Regions from separate parts of the Thalassospira sp. MCCC 1A02898 genome, predicted to be linked through region 1. Evidence: riboswitches for the same ligand, from Rfam matches in the RefSeq annotation. Region 1 holds a riboswitch; each other region holds the start of a gene.
The links. A riboswitch is a leader RNA that binds a small molecule or an ion and turns the genes downstream of it on or off. The one in region 1 is predicted to bind cobalamin.

Region 1 (5,264 bases):
AACATTCGGTTTGGCGACCCGGAATGTCAGGTGCTGATGACCCGTCTGAAATCAGACGTGCTTGATATCCTTGAAGGGGCTGCCACCGGTACCCTCGATAAAGTCAAACCGGAATGGCACGATGAAACCGCCATGGTCGTTGTCATGGCCGCCAAGGGGTATCCGGGATCCTACGAAAAAGGCACCGAGATCAAAAACGTTCCGGCGGCGGACGCCGTGGACAAGGTCAAGGTCCTGCATGCCGGTACCAAGATGGATGGCGACAAGCTGATTGCGACCGGTGGCCGCGTTCTTGGTGTGACCGCGCGCGGTGCGACGGTGACCGAAACGCAGAAACGTGCCTATGAGGCGGTTGATGCGATTGATTGGGATGGTGGTTTCTGCCGCCGCGATATCGGCTGGCGCGCGGTTGCCCGCGAACAGGGCTAAGCCGCAAGCAAACCAAGCTACCAAAATCGAAGACCGGGTTACGCAACCCGGTCTTTTTTTATGGCCAAAGATTTCTGGTTTCCGGCGTGATAGCGGATGTGGCAGCGACCCTGATCATCGATCTCGATATCGGCGGCAACCCCGAAAACATCGCGAAGGTTTTGCGATGTCAAAATCTGTTCGGGTGTACCAAGTGCAATCAGCTTGCCACCATCCATCATCGCAATCCGGTCACAAAACATCGCCGCATGGTTCAAGTCGTGCAAAGCAGCCACCACGGTTACCGGCAGTGCACTCACCAGTTCAAGCAAGCCCAGCTGATGATGGATATCAAGATGGTTGGTCGGTTCATCAAGCAACAAGAAATCGGGTTGCTGGGCCAAGGCACGGGCAATGTGAACGCGCTGCTTTTCACCGCCCGAAAGCGTATGCCACATCCGGTCCGCAAACGGCCCCATTTCAACACTGGCAAGGGCTTCACACACTATGGCGTCGTCGTGCCCTGACCATGGTGTCAGCAAACTAAGGTACGGCGTTCGACCAAGCGCGACGGCATCGCGCACGGTAATACGGTCGATGGTATCGGCCTGTTGTTCGACAAAGCCGATATGACGGGCAAGGTTGCGCCGACCGATTTTCTTCATCGGTTGGTCCCCCAGCAATGCCTGCCCGGTCGACGGCGCACGAATACCGCCCAAGACCGACATCATACTGGTTTTGCCAGATCCGTTTGGCCCGATCACACCCAGGAACTCTCCCCGTGTCACGCGAAGCGACACGTCGCTGATGATTTTTTTGAATCCGGCATTCCAGCCGACATTGCGTAATTCAAGGCTCATCGCAATACCCGCCCATGACACAGGATGATCGCAAAGGCCGGTGCACCGATCAGCGCCGTGATCACCCCGATGGGCAGGACCTGACCATCAAGAATGATGCGCGATACAATATCGGCCGCCACAAGAAACACCGCCCCGATCAGGGCCGATGCCGGCAACAGAAATCCGTGCCGTGTCCCGACAAAGAACCGTGCGGCATGGGGAATAACCAATCCGACAAAGCCGATGGCCCCGACAATACTGACCATGACGGCCGTCATCGAGGCGGCAATGGCAATCAACACCACATAAACCCGACGCACCGGCACACCAAGGGATGCCGCCGATTCCACGCCAAAGGTAAAGGCATCGAGCGCCCGCGAATACCAAAGGCAGACCAGCAAGCCGATGACGGCGACCGGCAGCGCCAGATAGACATCAGGCCAGCGCACGCCGCTTAGATTACCAAGCAGCCAGAACATCACCCCGCGTGCCTCGTCCGCCGTGGCGGCCTTGGTCACGATGAATGACGTTAATGCGTTAAACAGTTGCGATCCGGCAACCCCGGCAAGAATGATGGCACCGGCCCCGCGCCCGGCCGGAATGGCCAAAAGGGCGACAAACCCGAATGCCACCAGCGCACCGACAAAGGCACCAAGCGACAGGGAAACCATCCCCGCGCCGAACCCCAGAATGGCAACGCTGACTGCACCGGTCGATGCCCCGGCCGATATGCCCAGCAAGTACGGATCCGCGAGACTATTGCGCAAAAGCGCCTGCAAAACCGCGCCCGATAGCGCAAGGGACGCCCCGCAGGCCGCGGCCACCATGGCGCGCGATATCCGGTAATTCCAGATGATCCCGGCATCAATCGGATCAACGTCATAGCCCGCCTGCCAAAGATGATTGGCAATGGTCTGAAAGACGGTGCCAAGGGGAATGTGCGTTTCCCCCTTGGCCGCGGCCATCGCGATGACGCCAACAAGCAAAACCAGGGCGCCAAGACTGACACCGGCCCGCACAAGATATGCCCGCCCCGCCAGCGATTGCCGAGGTGGCTGAACCGGCTGCTGCACTGGCGTTGTTTCAAACATTGAATTCTCCGGGCATATCAGGTGCCTTTGGCAGTGCAGGTCAGTTCGAAGCACTCAGTCTTTCGACGGCTGCGGCAAGTGTTTCAATACCATTGATCAGGCGGATGGTCGGATCCATCGACTGGGCGTCCATCACCACGATATTGCCATTGCGCACCGCCTTCATCTGACTAGCGACCGGATCGGTTTTCAGGAAATCCATCTTGACCTGCCAGTCATCGGCCGGAAAACGCCGACGGCCCATTTTACCAATCACGATGATATCAGGATTGGCGCGCGCAATGGTTTCCCAGCCAACGGTCGGCCATTCTTCATTACTGTCGATAATGTTGCGAACACCAAGTTTACCTGCGATATAGCCCGCTGCACCGTTTTTGCCCGCCACATAGGGATCACTGTTGATTTCAGGGCTGGAAAACCAGAAGACGGCAGAAACATTGTCATGGCCGCTTGCCGTCACACGCGCCAATGAGTTCGCCTGACGTTCCTTCAAGCTGGCAATCAGTGCGTTGCCGCGATCTTCGACATCAAAGATTTGCGCCAGATCGGAAATCTCGCGATAAATCAGATCCATGGTGAAGCCTTCATGCCGCACCCCGTCACCGCCACCGGCATTGTCCTTGCCGACACAATCAGCAGGTGCTGTGTAGACCGGAATGGACAGTTCGTTGAACTGTTCGGTGGTGCCGACGGTGCCCTTGGGCCCGACATGCCACTGATACTGGGTGGCAACCAGTTGCGGCTTTTGCGCGACAACGGTTTCGAACCCCGGATCATTGTCGGCCAGACGCGGCACAGATGCGTTGACGTCCTTGAATTCATCCATCACCGGGCCAAACCAGACACCCGTACCCTTGACCTTGTCGGCCAGGCCCAACGAATAAAGAATTTCGGTCGTACTTTGGCCCAGCGACACCACGCGATCCGGGGCCGCATCAAATTGCAACATAGTCCCACAGTTCTCGATACTGAGCGGATATTCGGTTGCGGACGCAAATGAAACAGAAGAAATAAGACCAGCGGCAAACACCCCGACCGCCAGTACACGTTTATCGTGATTGATCACTTTTAGTTCCCTCTTGCTGATGCGTTGATCCGGGACCGCTTTGGATGATCCAGTTTCAATACATCGTCAAATGTTATGTTATAACATAACATCACTTTTGCTGCTGTCAATGGACTGGCAAAAGTGTCAGGAGATGGCGGAAGATGCCGGCCTTAAAGCTTAGAAAACCTGGGCTAAACTGTTGGGCCAAGACACGTACCGACATTCTCCGGGGCACCCCGCCCGGTCCGTCGTCTTCGTGTCGGCAGGTCTCCTGGCTTACGGGTCAACGCATTTTCCCTGGCCTTCCCGGGTTGATCCCAGTGGCATTGGTCAGAAAAATGCTCGCCGCCTACAGTTGCGGGGGCAGCTTCGGTTAATGAGCCAATATTCGGCCCATCTCGAATTCCCTTTATCCGATATTCGGATACCGACACGTCACGGTTAGATTAAACCAAAAACACGGTCAAGGAAATTGGCAGACCACCAGCGGCATTAACGCCAAGGCTCCATGCATAAAAAGCAATTGATACGACCTTGAATTTGCCATGTTTCATCCCGATTACCTCCACACTGCCGGGTATGCTTTCCCGACACCTCAAACCACAGGAATGTGATGAACATGACGACTTCTGTTGAACGCAGACGCTTTTTGAAATCCATCGCGGCAGCCGGTCTTATCCTGCCGGGAATGTCGATCTATCAGCATGCTTTGGCAGATGTCGACGGCCTTGATCTGGGTTCGGCACAGCCGTTTGATTTTGCCGATTTGATTGCACGCGCCAAATCCATGGCCACATCGGCATATGAAGCACCCGTTGCGCCAAACCCGGAAATTGTCGGCAAGATCGATTACGACACCCATGGCAAGCTGCATTACAAACGCGACCATTCGCCGTTTTCCGATGGATCAGGCACCTATCCGCTGACCTTCTTCCATCTGGGTATGTATTTCGCCAAACCGGTGCATATGTATCTTCTGGAAAGTGGTCAGGCACGCGAAGTGATCTACAAGCCCGAATACTTTGACATGCCCGAAGACAGCATTGCCCGCCAACTGCCCGCCAATAGCGGCTTTGCCGGTTTCCGCCTGCATGAAAATCAGGCACGCGATGACTGGAAAACCCAGGACTGGGCAGCGTTTCTTGGCGCATCGTACTTCCGCGCCATTGGGGATGAAGGCCAGTATGGCCTGTCGGCGCGCGGCATTGCGGTTAATACGGCGACCTCGGTTCCCGAAGAATTTCCCGATTTCCGTCAATTCTTTATCGAACCAGCCAAAAATCCCGAAGACCCTGTGACGGTTTATGCCCTGCTGGATGGGCCCAGCATCACGGGTGCTTATAAATTCCTGCTTTATCGCGGCGAAGGGGTCACGATGGATGTCGAAAAACATCTGTTCTTGCGCAAAGACATCGAACGGCTTGGCATCGCACCGCTGACCAGCATGTTCTGGTATTCCGAACAGAACAAATCGTTCCGCTTTGACTGGCGTCCGGAAGTACATGACAGCGACGGGCTGGAGCTTTGGACCGGCGGCGGCGAACGCATCTGGCGACAGTTGAACAACCCGGAAACCATCCGCGCATCAGCGTTTGGTGACAATAACCCGCGTGGTTTTGGTCTGATGCAGCGCGATCGCGATGTGAAAAACTATCTGGATGGTGTGCGTTATCACCGCCGCCCCAGCCTGTGGGTCGAACCGCAAGGCGAGTGGAATGACGGTGCGGTTCAGTTGATCGAAATCCCGACCGACGATGAAATCCACGATAACATTGCCGCCTTCTGGGTCCCGAATGGCCCCGCCAAGGCGGGCAACAGCTATCAGTTCAAATACCGTCTGTACTGGCAGGCCCATAACCCGTTCCCGGTCAAGGA
Region 2 (5,264 bases), on a different contig from region 1:
GCCGAGAAATCAGTCGGCAGTGCCAAGGCTTCGTCCAGTGCATTGGTATGCAACGACTGTGTGTGGCCTTGGGTGGAGGCCATGGCCTCAACACAGGTTCGGATGACGTTGTTAAATACGTCCTGGGCGGTCAAAGACCAGCCCGACGTCTGGCTGTGCGTGCGCAGCGAGAGCGATTTCGGGTTTTGCGGATCAAACTGTTTGATCAGCTTGGCCCAGATCATGCGGGCCGCGCGCATCTTGGCGATTTCCATAAAGAAGTTCATGCCAATCGCCCAGAAGAACGACAGACGCGGCGCAAACTTATCAATCGGAAGGCCTGCTGCCTGACCGGCACGGGCATATTCGATGCCATCGGCCAGGGTATAGGCGAGCTCAAGATCAGCCGTCGCACCGGCTTCCTGCATGTGATAGCCGGAAATCGAGATCGAGTTGAATTTCGGCATGTTTTGCGAGGTAAAGGCAAAGATATCCGAAATAATCCGCATCGATGGTTTCGGCGGATAGATATAGGTGTTGCGCACCATGAACTCTTTCAGAATGTCGTTCTGAATGGTGCCCGAAAGCTGTTCGTGCTTCACACCCTGTTCTTCGGCGGCGGCAATATAAAGCGCCATCACCGGCAGAACCGCACCGTTCATGGTCATGGAAACCGACATCTCATCAAGCGGGATGCCATCAAAAAGCGTGCGCATGTCATAGATGCTGTCAATCGCCACACCGGCCATGCCAACATCACCTGCGACGCGCGGATGATCACTGTCATAGCCGCGATGGGTTGCCAGATCGAAGGCAATCGAAAGCCCCTTTTGCCCGGCGGCAAGGTTGCGGCGATAAAACGCGTTGGATTCCTCGGCGGTGGAGAAACCGGCATATTGGCGGATCGTCCAGGGACGCTGCACATACATGGTCGGGTAGGGGCCACGCAAAAACGGCGGCATGCCCGGCATGGTGTTTAAATGATCAATGCCATCCAGATCCTTGGGGCCATAGGATGATTTGACATCAATGCCTTCTGGCGTGGTCCAGGGCGTGCTTTCAAACGGGTCCTTGGCACCGGCGGATGCGCCGTCAAACAGCGGAAGGTCGGAGAAATCAGGAATGCGGGTCATGGTTATTTCTCCCCCTGTTTGCCAAGAAGATGATCAAGTGCAGCACCGCAAATGGCAAGGACATCGGCCCCGACAAAGACAAACTCGTCAATGCCGGCTGCTTCGTAAGCCGACCTCGCATCGCCCGGCTGGCCAGCAAGATAAACCATGCTGGCTCCTTTGGATTTCAGTGCCTTGGAAACGTCGGCTGCCATGTCGGCATATTGCGGGTCTGATCCGCAAATGATGGCGATCTTCGCCCCGCTTTTGCCAAAGGCGGATGCAACATCATCCGCATTGGCAAAGCCGTTATTGGTGATCGCCTCGATCCCGCCGGCTTCAAAGAAGTTGCGGGCAAAGGTCGCGCGTGCCGTGTGCTGTGCGATCTTGCCAAGATTGGCCAGGAAGACCTGCGGGAAGGATCCGTGCGCATCAGACCGTTTGCGAAGTGCCTCGTAACGTTCGGCAAGGCGATGGGCAGGCATGGCACCGATACATGTCGCGGCACTGGTGCCATAAAGATCGGTAAACATATGCCCGATGGTGGCACCGGCGCGGGCGGCCTCAATCATGGCATCAAGGCTGTTGCCGACCGTGCCATCAAACTTGGTCTGGCGGGCCTTGGCATCTGCAACGATCGTCTCAAGGTCCGGCTTTTCACAGATTACCTTGGCTTCTGTGATATTGGGGAATTCCGACACACCGGTCAGCGGATCACGACGGGTGGACAGGCGTTTTTCGCGCGCATTCCAGACGGTCTCGATCTCGGTCTTCAGGCTGCCATTGGCAAGGGCACTTAGAATACCCCCCGAAGATTCAAGGGACTGGAATTTCGACCAGGCGGCCTTCGCCAATTCCTTGGTCAGGTTTTCAATAAACCACGAACCACCAGCCGGATCGATGACCCGGTGCACGTTGCTTTCTTCCTGCAAGATCAGTTGGGTGTTGCGCGCAATACGACGCGCAAAGCCATCTGGCAGGCCAATCAGATGATCATAAGGCAGGCAGGTCACACTATCCGCACCGCCAAGACCGGCGGCAAAGCTTGTCACCGTGGTGCGCAGCATATTGACCCACGGATCAACCTTGGTCAGGGCCATTTCGGCCGAAACCGCATTGATCGTAATCGTTGCATCCTCGGCACCCGATGCCGACAGAACGCGGCTCCACATCATGCGAAGTGCACGCAGCTTGGCGATCCCGGCAAAGAAGTCGGTGCCGATGGCAACGTTAAACACCATCGCACCCGCGGCCTGATCAAGCGCCATCCCGGCGTCGGTCAGGGCGCGCAAATAGGTCACCCCGCTTGCCAGCAAACAGGCCAGTTCCTGACCATCGGTGGCCCCGGCATTGTAATATGGCGCGCCATTCACCGAAATCGCGGTCGCCAGCGGGAACAGATCAATCAGCTCGACCGCAACGCTTGCCGTATGATCAACCGCGTCCTGCGCGCCGCAGGGCAGGGTGCCGGTAGATGCCAGCGTCCCGATCGGGTCGATGTTAAAGGCCGGTGCGGCTTCGTCGGCACCATCGGTATTTGCGATATGGGCTGCCAGAAGTGCGGCGGCCGGAACACCTGCCGCCCCGGCGTCAAGGCCGACGGTGGCAAGGTTGGTGTAAACATCCTCAAGGGCAGTATCGAGATCGGCCAGACAATGGATGGCAATTCCGTCCACGCCCACCTCGGCAGAACTGATTTCGCGCCCGGCGCGGGCGGCGGCGTCAAGCTTTAGCGTGATCGAGGTCGCCCCATTTTCAAGGTCCTCAAGGATCGCGGCATTGGTGGCCTTGGGATCGGGATGGGTATGAAGCTGGCGGATATCCCACCCGGTGACGGTTTCGCGCGGCTCGACCGTGGCATTAAGAACTTCGTGGATCAGCCGGGTCGCGTCATCCTGATCGTCATTTGTATAGATCGGCTGAACGGAAAAGCCATCAAGCGTATTGGTGACAAGCTTCTTTTCGAACGGCGCCCCTTTAAGGGCCTCCTCGGCAAGCTTGCGCCAACTTGCGTAATCAGCAGATGGAAATTCGGATGCGAGCTTTAGCGGGTCGGACATGGTTTCTCCCGGCTTGGTGTGTCCCGGCCTTGATGCGACTCCATATGGGGTCTTTATATGGCGTCGGGCACGGAACGTTGCCAAATTCTATTCTACTACGGATTCCCAGTACCCGGTACACCCCGCCCGGCCCATTTCATGCCAAGAAAACACCATCGGTATTCTGACTCGCGAGAAAGCCTGCAGAAAGGCCGTTACGCTTACAGTTGCGGGGGCAGTTCCGGGCTTGGCCAAAGTGCGCTAAGGCACGGCCGCACCGGATTCCCGATCCTATTTTCCGGTCACATTCGCGACATGGCGGTTTATAGCACCTGTCCCTAATTCCGTAAATAGGCATGGAAATACCTATTTAGACGGATATCGATCCCGACAAATCAGGTTTCCGTAACGTTATGTCGGCGGAAACATTGGGGTTTTGCACGTCTGTTCGTGGTTTGCGCGCCGCATGGTTCCGATCATTGCGGCCTTATACTTTCGCGGCACGGGTGCGAGATCGGGGTGAAGCCGGAACATTGCGTGGCAAAAATTTGGCGGGTTTAACCAATTTGACATTTTCGTCTGTCAGTTTGGACTTGTCCCAAAACTCGGAGTATCGCCATCCATGAACGCGCTCAGCGCCATGCCGTCGCAATTTTGTCCTGATGGACTGGTTGCGTTCGCCGACGACAGTCCCAGCGCCAAGGCAGCCCTTGAAACAGTGTTGCGTCGGGCAGGATATGACGTGGCCGGTTTTGATTGTGCCGATGATCTGATTGATCAGCTGGACGGGCTTTATCCCCGTGCCATCATCCTTGATATTGAAATGCCGGGTATGAGCGGCTTTGAAGCGTTCTGCGAAATTCGCCGCCGCTATCCCAACAGCCAAAACGTGCCGGTTTTCTTCTTCTCGGCCCATTATGATGCCGACACCCGCGCACAAGCCGATGCGCTTGGGGCGGCCGATTTCATTAGCAAGGACGCCAGCCCGAAAGTGGTGCTTGAGCAACTCAATCGGGTGCTGGGTCATTCCATCAGTGCCTGCTAGGAGTGCTGGGAGACCAGCCCTGCCTTGATCAGTCCTAAACGGATCGCCACGCCCTGCTCACGCAGGGCGTTGTTGTCTGTGGGTCCTGTGGGTCTCCTCGCCCAGCGAAATGATGCTGTCTGCGGCCCCATGCACATGATAAATCCGGTCTGTCGGCAAGGTGGTTGCCGGATCAATCGCAGGCTTCTTGGCGAGCCGATCATAGATCGGGGCCATTGGCACATTCATCGCGTCAAACAACTGATCGTAACTTTCCAGAACGAAATAGGTTTTCTGGAAATCATCAATCGCATAATCCGTGCCCATGACGCGTTCAAGCTCGAACGCCACCCGGTTTGGCGTGGGATCGGTGACCGAATAGATGGTTTCGGTTTGCGATGACAACATGCCTGCCCCATAGGCGCGCAATCCGTGCGGGGTCATGATCAGGCCAAACTCGACCATGTACCAATACATCCGGGCCAACTGTTTAAGGCCGCCCATCGCAATGGCCTCGGGCCCCTTGGCGCCATAGGCCGCCAGATAATCGGCAAAGGTCGGGTCATAGAGCATCGGCACATGACCAAAAAAGTCATGGAAGATGTCGGGTTCGACCAGATAATCCATTTCCTCGGGCTTGCGCAGCCAGACCGTGACCGGGAACCGCCGATTGGCAAGATGGTCAAAAAACACATCATCAGGCACCAGCCCCGGAACCGCGACAAGATGCCAACCGGTCGCCGCATGGAGCTTCTCGCTGACCCGGCCGAAATGCGGAATCTGATCCGCCGCATCAAGTTTCATCAGATTGCGAATGTAATCCTCGGCTGCATAGCCGGGCAAAATGCGCGATTGGCGGTCATAAAGTTTGCGCCATAGTTCGTGCTCGGCCTCGGTATATGTGCTCCAGTCCTGATCGATGGTGTAGTCGTCATTGATGTGGCTGTAATCACCACGCAGATCGTTTCCCTGATTCATGGCCGTCCTCTTTCGGGTTCTATTGCCGATTTACAAGGATCATTTTACATCAACTCTAATGTCATTTTCTGGCCAATAAGGCGTCCAAATCGGTTATGATGTGCATATTGTGACCTTGTTGGTTTGATTTGG
Region 3 (5,264 bases), on a different contig from region 1:
ATCCATCACGACAAGGGCAATAATCAGGGCAAGGAAGAAAACGGCAAATGCACCGTCACGACGCTTGAATGCCAGATCATCTATCATCGGGAAATGACCACTAAATCCGCGGCACTTCATGGCTTCCAGCACACGTTCGGCCCGTTCAAGCGACCGCACCACCAACATGCCAAACAAATAGCCAAAAGACCGGTAGGTATGGGCATTATTGCGTGCCTTAAACCCGCGAAGTTTCATCGCCATGCGAAGACGATGATATTCGTCATGAAGCACCGAAATATAGCGCACCGTAAACATCATCAGATGCACCAGAACCGGCGGACATTTCAAACGATATAGCGTGTGGCCAAGTGTCACCGGCGTCATACCCGACAAAAGGCTAAGCATCATCAGGACAACCGCATTGGCCCGTATGCCAGCAAGGATGGCATGCATCAGGCCTTCCTTGCTGGCCTCTGCCCCAAGCACCGAAAACATCGGTGTTCCGGGGGTCGTAAACGGCAACATTATCAACATGACGATGATAAACCCGTCCATGGCTGCCATGCGTTTCAGGGTTACGCGCAGCGGCAAGTCCGTCAGGCTCATGGTAATGGCGGCAAATATCAGGGCACCCAGTGCAAATTCGATCTGATGCAGGGCCACCACGACAATTGCAAAAACACAGGCCGCGACCACACGTACCCTTGGATCGAACGTCCCGACGAATGACGGTGATTGTCCGCCATGTGCCTGAACGCTCAGGGGTTGGTCATGTCCGAAAAGGTGGCTCATGCGTTGGGTGCTTTTGCTCTTAGCCGTCGCGCAGCGATGTAATAAATGATCCCGAAGGCACCGAATATATAGCCAATGCCGCCCAGAATCGATTGAAGATCATTCTTTTCCTTATAGGCGGTGAGCTCGCGCCTGAGAGGACGCAATTCGTCACGCACGATGGTCGCGATGATTTCTTCCTGTTCGCGGGAAATTGCAGGCCCAGCGTTTGATCCTGCCCTCGATGCAGTCGGCGCCTTTGACGATGCTGTTTGTACAGCCGCATCAACATCCGTCAGGTCCGCAATGGCAAAGGTTGCCTCGGCAACGTGCCCTGCCCCGAGATCGGCCCGAAAACGCAGATCAATCTGTTGGCTTGGCGTGTAGACAAAAAAACCGTCGCCGTCGGTGGTAACTTCATCAATCTTGTTGCCATCAAGATCAAAGATCTCAACAAGCGTGTTTTCGGCCATGACACCGTTGGAGAAACCGATTTCACCTTCGATGTTTGAACCACTTGGAAACAGGGATGCGATAACCTTGTGCGCCTGTGCAGGTGCTGCGCCATACACAAGCATGCCAAGGGCACAGACCAGCATGAGTGATCTAGCCATTGGATGCCTCGCCCGCCTGCTTTGCACGCAAGGATGCTGTCGCCTGCATCTCAAAACCGGATGTCTGATCGGCGGGTTGCAGCAAGGCCGGTTTGACCTTGGCGATCAGATACACCGATGCCGCTGACACCAACCCTTCGACCACCATGATCGGAATGTGGGCAAAGAAGACCAGCTTGGCCGCCGGAACAAATGCATCACCACTGAGTGCAAGCGAAATCGCGACAAACACCGTTGTCAGCGCGATGGAAAACGCACCAGCACATCCACCAAGCACGGCCGCCGTGACCGGGCTGCTGCGCGACACCATTCCCCGGAACAAAAGGCCCGCCAGCACAGCCGGAAAGGCGATATTGACCGTATTGACGCCAAGAACCGTCAAACCGCCAAAGCCAAAGAAAACGGCCTGAAGCAGGAGACCGACAAAAAGTGCCGGAAACGCGGTCCAGCCAAGCACGAGCCCGGCAAGACCGCTCATGATCAGATGCACACTGGATGGTCCCACCGGCACATGAATAAGCGAGGCAACAAAGAATGTTGCCGACAAAACCCCGGTTGCAGGAATTTTATCGATTGGCAGTTTCCGCAGTCCAAGGCCAAGTCCGGCAATTGCAAGAATACCCCCGCCAATCAAGACTTCCGGTGCCAGCGCACCATCAACAATATGCATCTGTTTTGTCCCTCGCCTATTTCACATCATAGGCGCGAACCCACAGGACTGCATCCTGTGAAAGTTCCTTGCCCTGAAATTCTTTGTCAGGGCCGCTGCCAAGTGCTGCAAATCCCCAAAAACCTGCCTTGGGGACACCAAAAGTGAAATACCCGTTTTGATCGGAAATGACCACAACCGCACCACCGGGCATTGGCGATGCCGTTGGCCCTTTGGGTGTGTTGCTGGCCATATCGGGTTCTGCGGCCATGTATTCGATTTCGACTTCAACACCGGCCACAGGTTGGCCTTCGCTTAACACTCGGCCAGTAAAGGTCGAACCGGCAATGATGTTGGTTGGTCGATTAAGCGGCAGGATTTCGGTTTTAAGACCTTGCGGTTCCATCCAGTCGGTCGGAATTTCATTGCGGTTTACATAGGACTTCGTGATCTGCTGGATGAAGATATCTTCGCTTTCTTCATAATACGGTGCGGGGACCACCACCATGACGTAATCACCGCTGCGGCGCAGAGTCAAAGTTGCGTCAAAGGCCGCTGCCGAGTTGGCAATTCCGGTGAAAGTAATCGGCGTAAGCGTTGATTTGAGATCAAGTTTCTCACCGCGATTAACCGCATAAAATTCAAGCGGCTCGGCCATATCCATGACATGACCGTTTTCAAACGGGTGCCAGAAAATCAGCTTAACCGGCTGATCCCCGGCCTTGGTCACGTTCACGTCCGGCGTATAGGCTAATTGAAAATGCGCATGCGCCGGCATGGCCGCCGACAGCACACAGGCGCTTGCAATCGCAAGCCTGCCAAGGGTCTTAAACATATAATCGTCTCTTTCTCAAACGATGCACGCAGGCCAAAGGCCCAGCGCACAGGGTCAGGACAAAGAACGATAGGATGGCTGGAAGCAAGATTGCGGATCTTCAAAAGACCGTTTGTACCCCTGCAACCTGACGCTCACCCCGGCGTCCAACAGTTTCATACCGGGCAATCGGCACCCGGCAGTCAAAGGCAGGTCTCCTGGCTCACGGTTTAAAAAGCAATGCGCCTTCCCGGTTTGCACCAGTGGCATATGCAATGCTCTGACCGCTTACAGTTGCGGGGGCAGCCGTGGCTTTGTCATGCATGACGCACCACGTTCCCTTTTAAGTTGGTCCAATCGGATCAACACCAAAGACAATGTCATAATCCACGTCGGACGGATTGCTGTCAACTCCCTGCCCCAAGGTCCGTGACAATCTTTTTGCGGATGGCTTGACGCGCTTTAAACCGGGCGCGAAGATCACGCGCAATTTTGCCGACGGGCCCCGAAAGCCTGCAATCAGATGGGTGGAAACATTATGAAACCTGAAACGGTTCTTGTTTTCTGGTTCAAGGAACTCGAAGAAAAACAGTGGTTTATCAAGGATGAAGCCCTGGATCGCCATATCGCGGAACGCTTTGCCGATTTTCACGCCGCCGCCACGGCCGGAGAGCTTTTTAACTGGCGCAAAACCGCCCATGGACGACTTGCCGAAATCATCGTTCTTGATCAGTTTTCACGCAATATGTACCGCGATCAGCCACAGTCCTTTGCATCAGATCCAATGGCATTGGTGCTGGCGCAGGAGGCTGTTTCCTTGAAGCTGGATCGCAAACTGGTCACACCGCAGGAACAGGCATTCCTGTATATGCCGTATATGCACTCGGAATCCGAAATCATCCATGAAGTGGCGGTTGACCTGTTTTCACAGCCCGGCCTTGAGAACAATTACGAGTTCGAGCTGAAACACAAAAAGATCATTGACCGGTTTGGCCGCTATCCACACCGCAATGAAATACTGGGCCGTCCATCGACGCCAGAGGAAGTGGCGTTTCTCAAAGAGCCCGGATCATCGTTCTGAGCATTAAAAAAGGGACGGTTTCCCGTCCCTTTCATTTCATCTCACTTGATCGCGGAACATCAGCCAACATCACGGTCGCGATTATCCCACCAGCCCTGCACAAGGCTTTCTGCCTCATCCATGTAATCCGCCTTGCCGGCAAGGAAGGCTGCCATGGCGGCACTGCCCTTGATCTTGGCTTCGGCCGGAATATCTTCCACCTCGCCACGCCAGACCGCCAGAAAGTGCTTCAGCGATACAGGGCTTTGGTCTTCGCCATCCTTTTCGGTTTTTGACAGCAATGCCGGCCAGCGAACATCATTGAGCTCACCATTATCAAGCATGCGCAGATCGACATGCTTATAGGGTGTTCTTTCGGCTTCGCCGCCACCGCCCTTGATCACACCGATGCGTGGAAGTTCCAAAAGCTTGCCGGTTTCACGATGGACATCAAGAAACGCCGGATGAAACACACCAAGGAAGGCTGCACGCGCATGCAGAGGATTAAGCAAACGCAGTAACGTATTGACTGGACTGCGTAATCCAAGAAGTGGACGCAATCCAATCAGCTCCTGCAGCTTGGGATGCATATGACGCAGCGGCAGATACGCAAAGCCCTTCGATGCGATATCAGAACGCGCTTCTTCTGCAGACATGGCAATCGGAAGCTTAAGCGCCTTGATGGCAACTTCTGTGCTGATCCCGTTGACCAGATGCGAGTTATAGCCATGCATCAGCACCGGAACATTATTCTGCGACAGCAGAAGCGCCGACAGCACAAACCAGGGCAGACCACGGGTCCGACCGGCCGCATAGGATGGCCAATCCAGCGCAGGACGCATAAGCGCGTCATCTTTGCTGTCTTCATCCGGTTCAAGACGCGCGGCCTTGCGCACAGCTTCGATCATGCCGGCCAGTTCTTCGGGCGTCTCAGCACGGTAGCGCAGCATCAAAAGGAATGCGCCAAGCTGGATCGGTTCGACCTCGTCGCGCAGGATCATCGAGAAGGCATCAAATGCCTCCTCGCGGGTCAGACTGCGCGAACGGCCCGGCCCACGGAAGAACGTGCGGAGATAGCCAGAAAACGGATGCGCCTCTGGTAAGACATTCTCATCCTCGAGCTGTTCAAGATGCTCGTCGGTCATATGGTTTCACCGGAATAGTTGGTGTTACTGATCGTGAATACGTGTGAAGACCCACTCTGTCTCGGTCGAGAGGTCATCCTGATAGCGATAGCCATCAACATTAAACTTCTTGAGCTCTTGCGGGTCTTCGAGCCGATTGTCAATCATATAGCGTGCCATCATGCCACGCGCACGCTTGGCCGAGAAGCCGACAACCTTGGCCGTACCGCCCTTCACTTCCTTAAACACA

Region 2: another riboswitch for cobalamin. It lies ahead of AUQ41_RS03765 (methylmalonyl-CoA mutase family protein); the one in region 1 lies ahead of AUQ41_RS06855 (ABC transporter substrate-binding protein).
Region 3: another riboswitch for cobalamin. It lies ahead of AUQ41_RS18135 (DUF4198 domain-containing protein); the one in region 1 lies ahead of AUQ41_RS06855 (ABC transporter substrate-binding protein).

Annotation. Positions count from the first base shown of each region.
Region 1 covers NZ_LPXK01000009.1:30,389-35,652, reverse strand. The annotation lists gene purD (phosphoribosylamine--glycine ligase) at 1-429, shown strand, start outside; gene AUQ41_RS06865 (ABC transporter ATP-binding protein) at 468-1,268, opposite strand; gene AUQ41_RS06860 (iron ABC transporter permease) at 1,265-2,341, opposite strand; gene AUQ41_RS06855 (ABC transporter substrate-binding protein) at 2,382-3,407, opposite strand; cobalamin riboswitch at 3,633-3,836, opposite strand; gene AUQ41_RS06850 (glucan biosynthesis protein) at 4,009-5,264, shown strand, end outside.
Region 2 covers NZ_LPXK01000001.1:839,389-844,652, forward strand. The annotation lists gene scpA (methylmalonyl-CoA mutase) at 1-1,112, opposite strand, end outside; gene AUQ41_RS03765 (methylmalonyl-CoA mutase family protein) at 1,115-3,151, opposite strand; cobalamin riboswitch at 3,287-3,466, opposite strand; gene AUQ41_RS03770 (response regulator) at 3,753-4,175, shown strand; gene phhA (phenylalanine 4-monooxygenase) at 4,233-5,132, opposite strand.
Region 3 covers NZ_LPXK01000013.1:307,025-312,288, forward strand. The annotation lists gene cbiQ (cobalt ECF transporter T component CbiQ) at 1-774, opposite strand, end outside; gene AUQ41_RS18125 (cobalt ABC transporter permease) at 771-1,367, opposite strand; gene cbiM (cobalt transporter CbiM) at 1,360-2,037, opposite strand; gene AUQ41_RS18135 (DUF4198 domain-containing protein) at 2,054-2,851, opposite strand; cobalamin riboswitch at 3,021-3,218, opposite strand; gene AUQ41_RS18140 (DUF924 family protein) at 3,369-3,911, shown strand; gene AUQ41_RS18145 (glycosyl transferase family protein) at 3,971-5,035, opposite strand; gene yaaA (peroxide stress protein YaaA) at 5,060-5,264, opposite strand, start outside.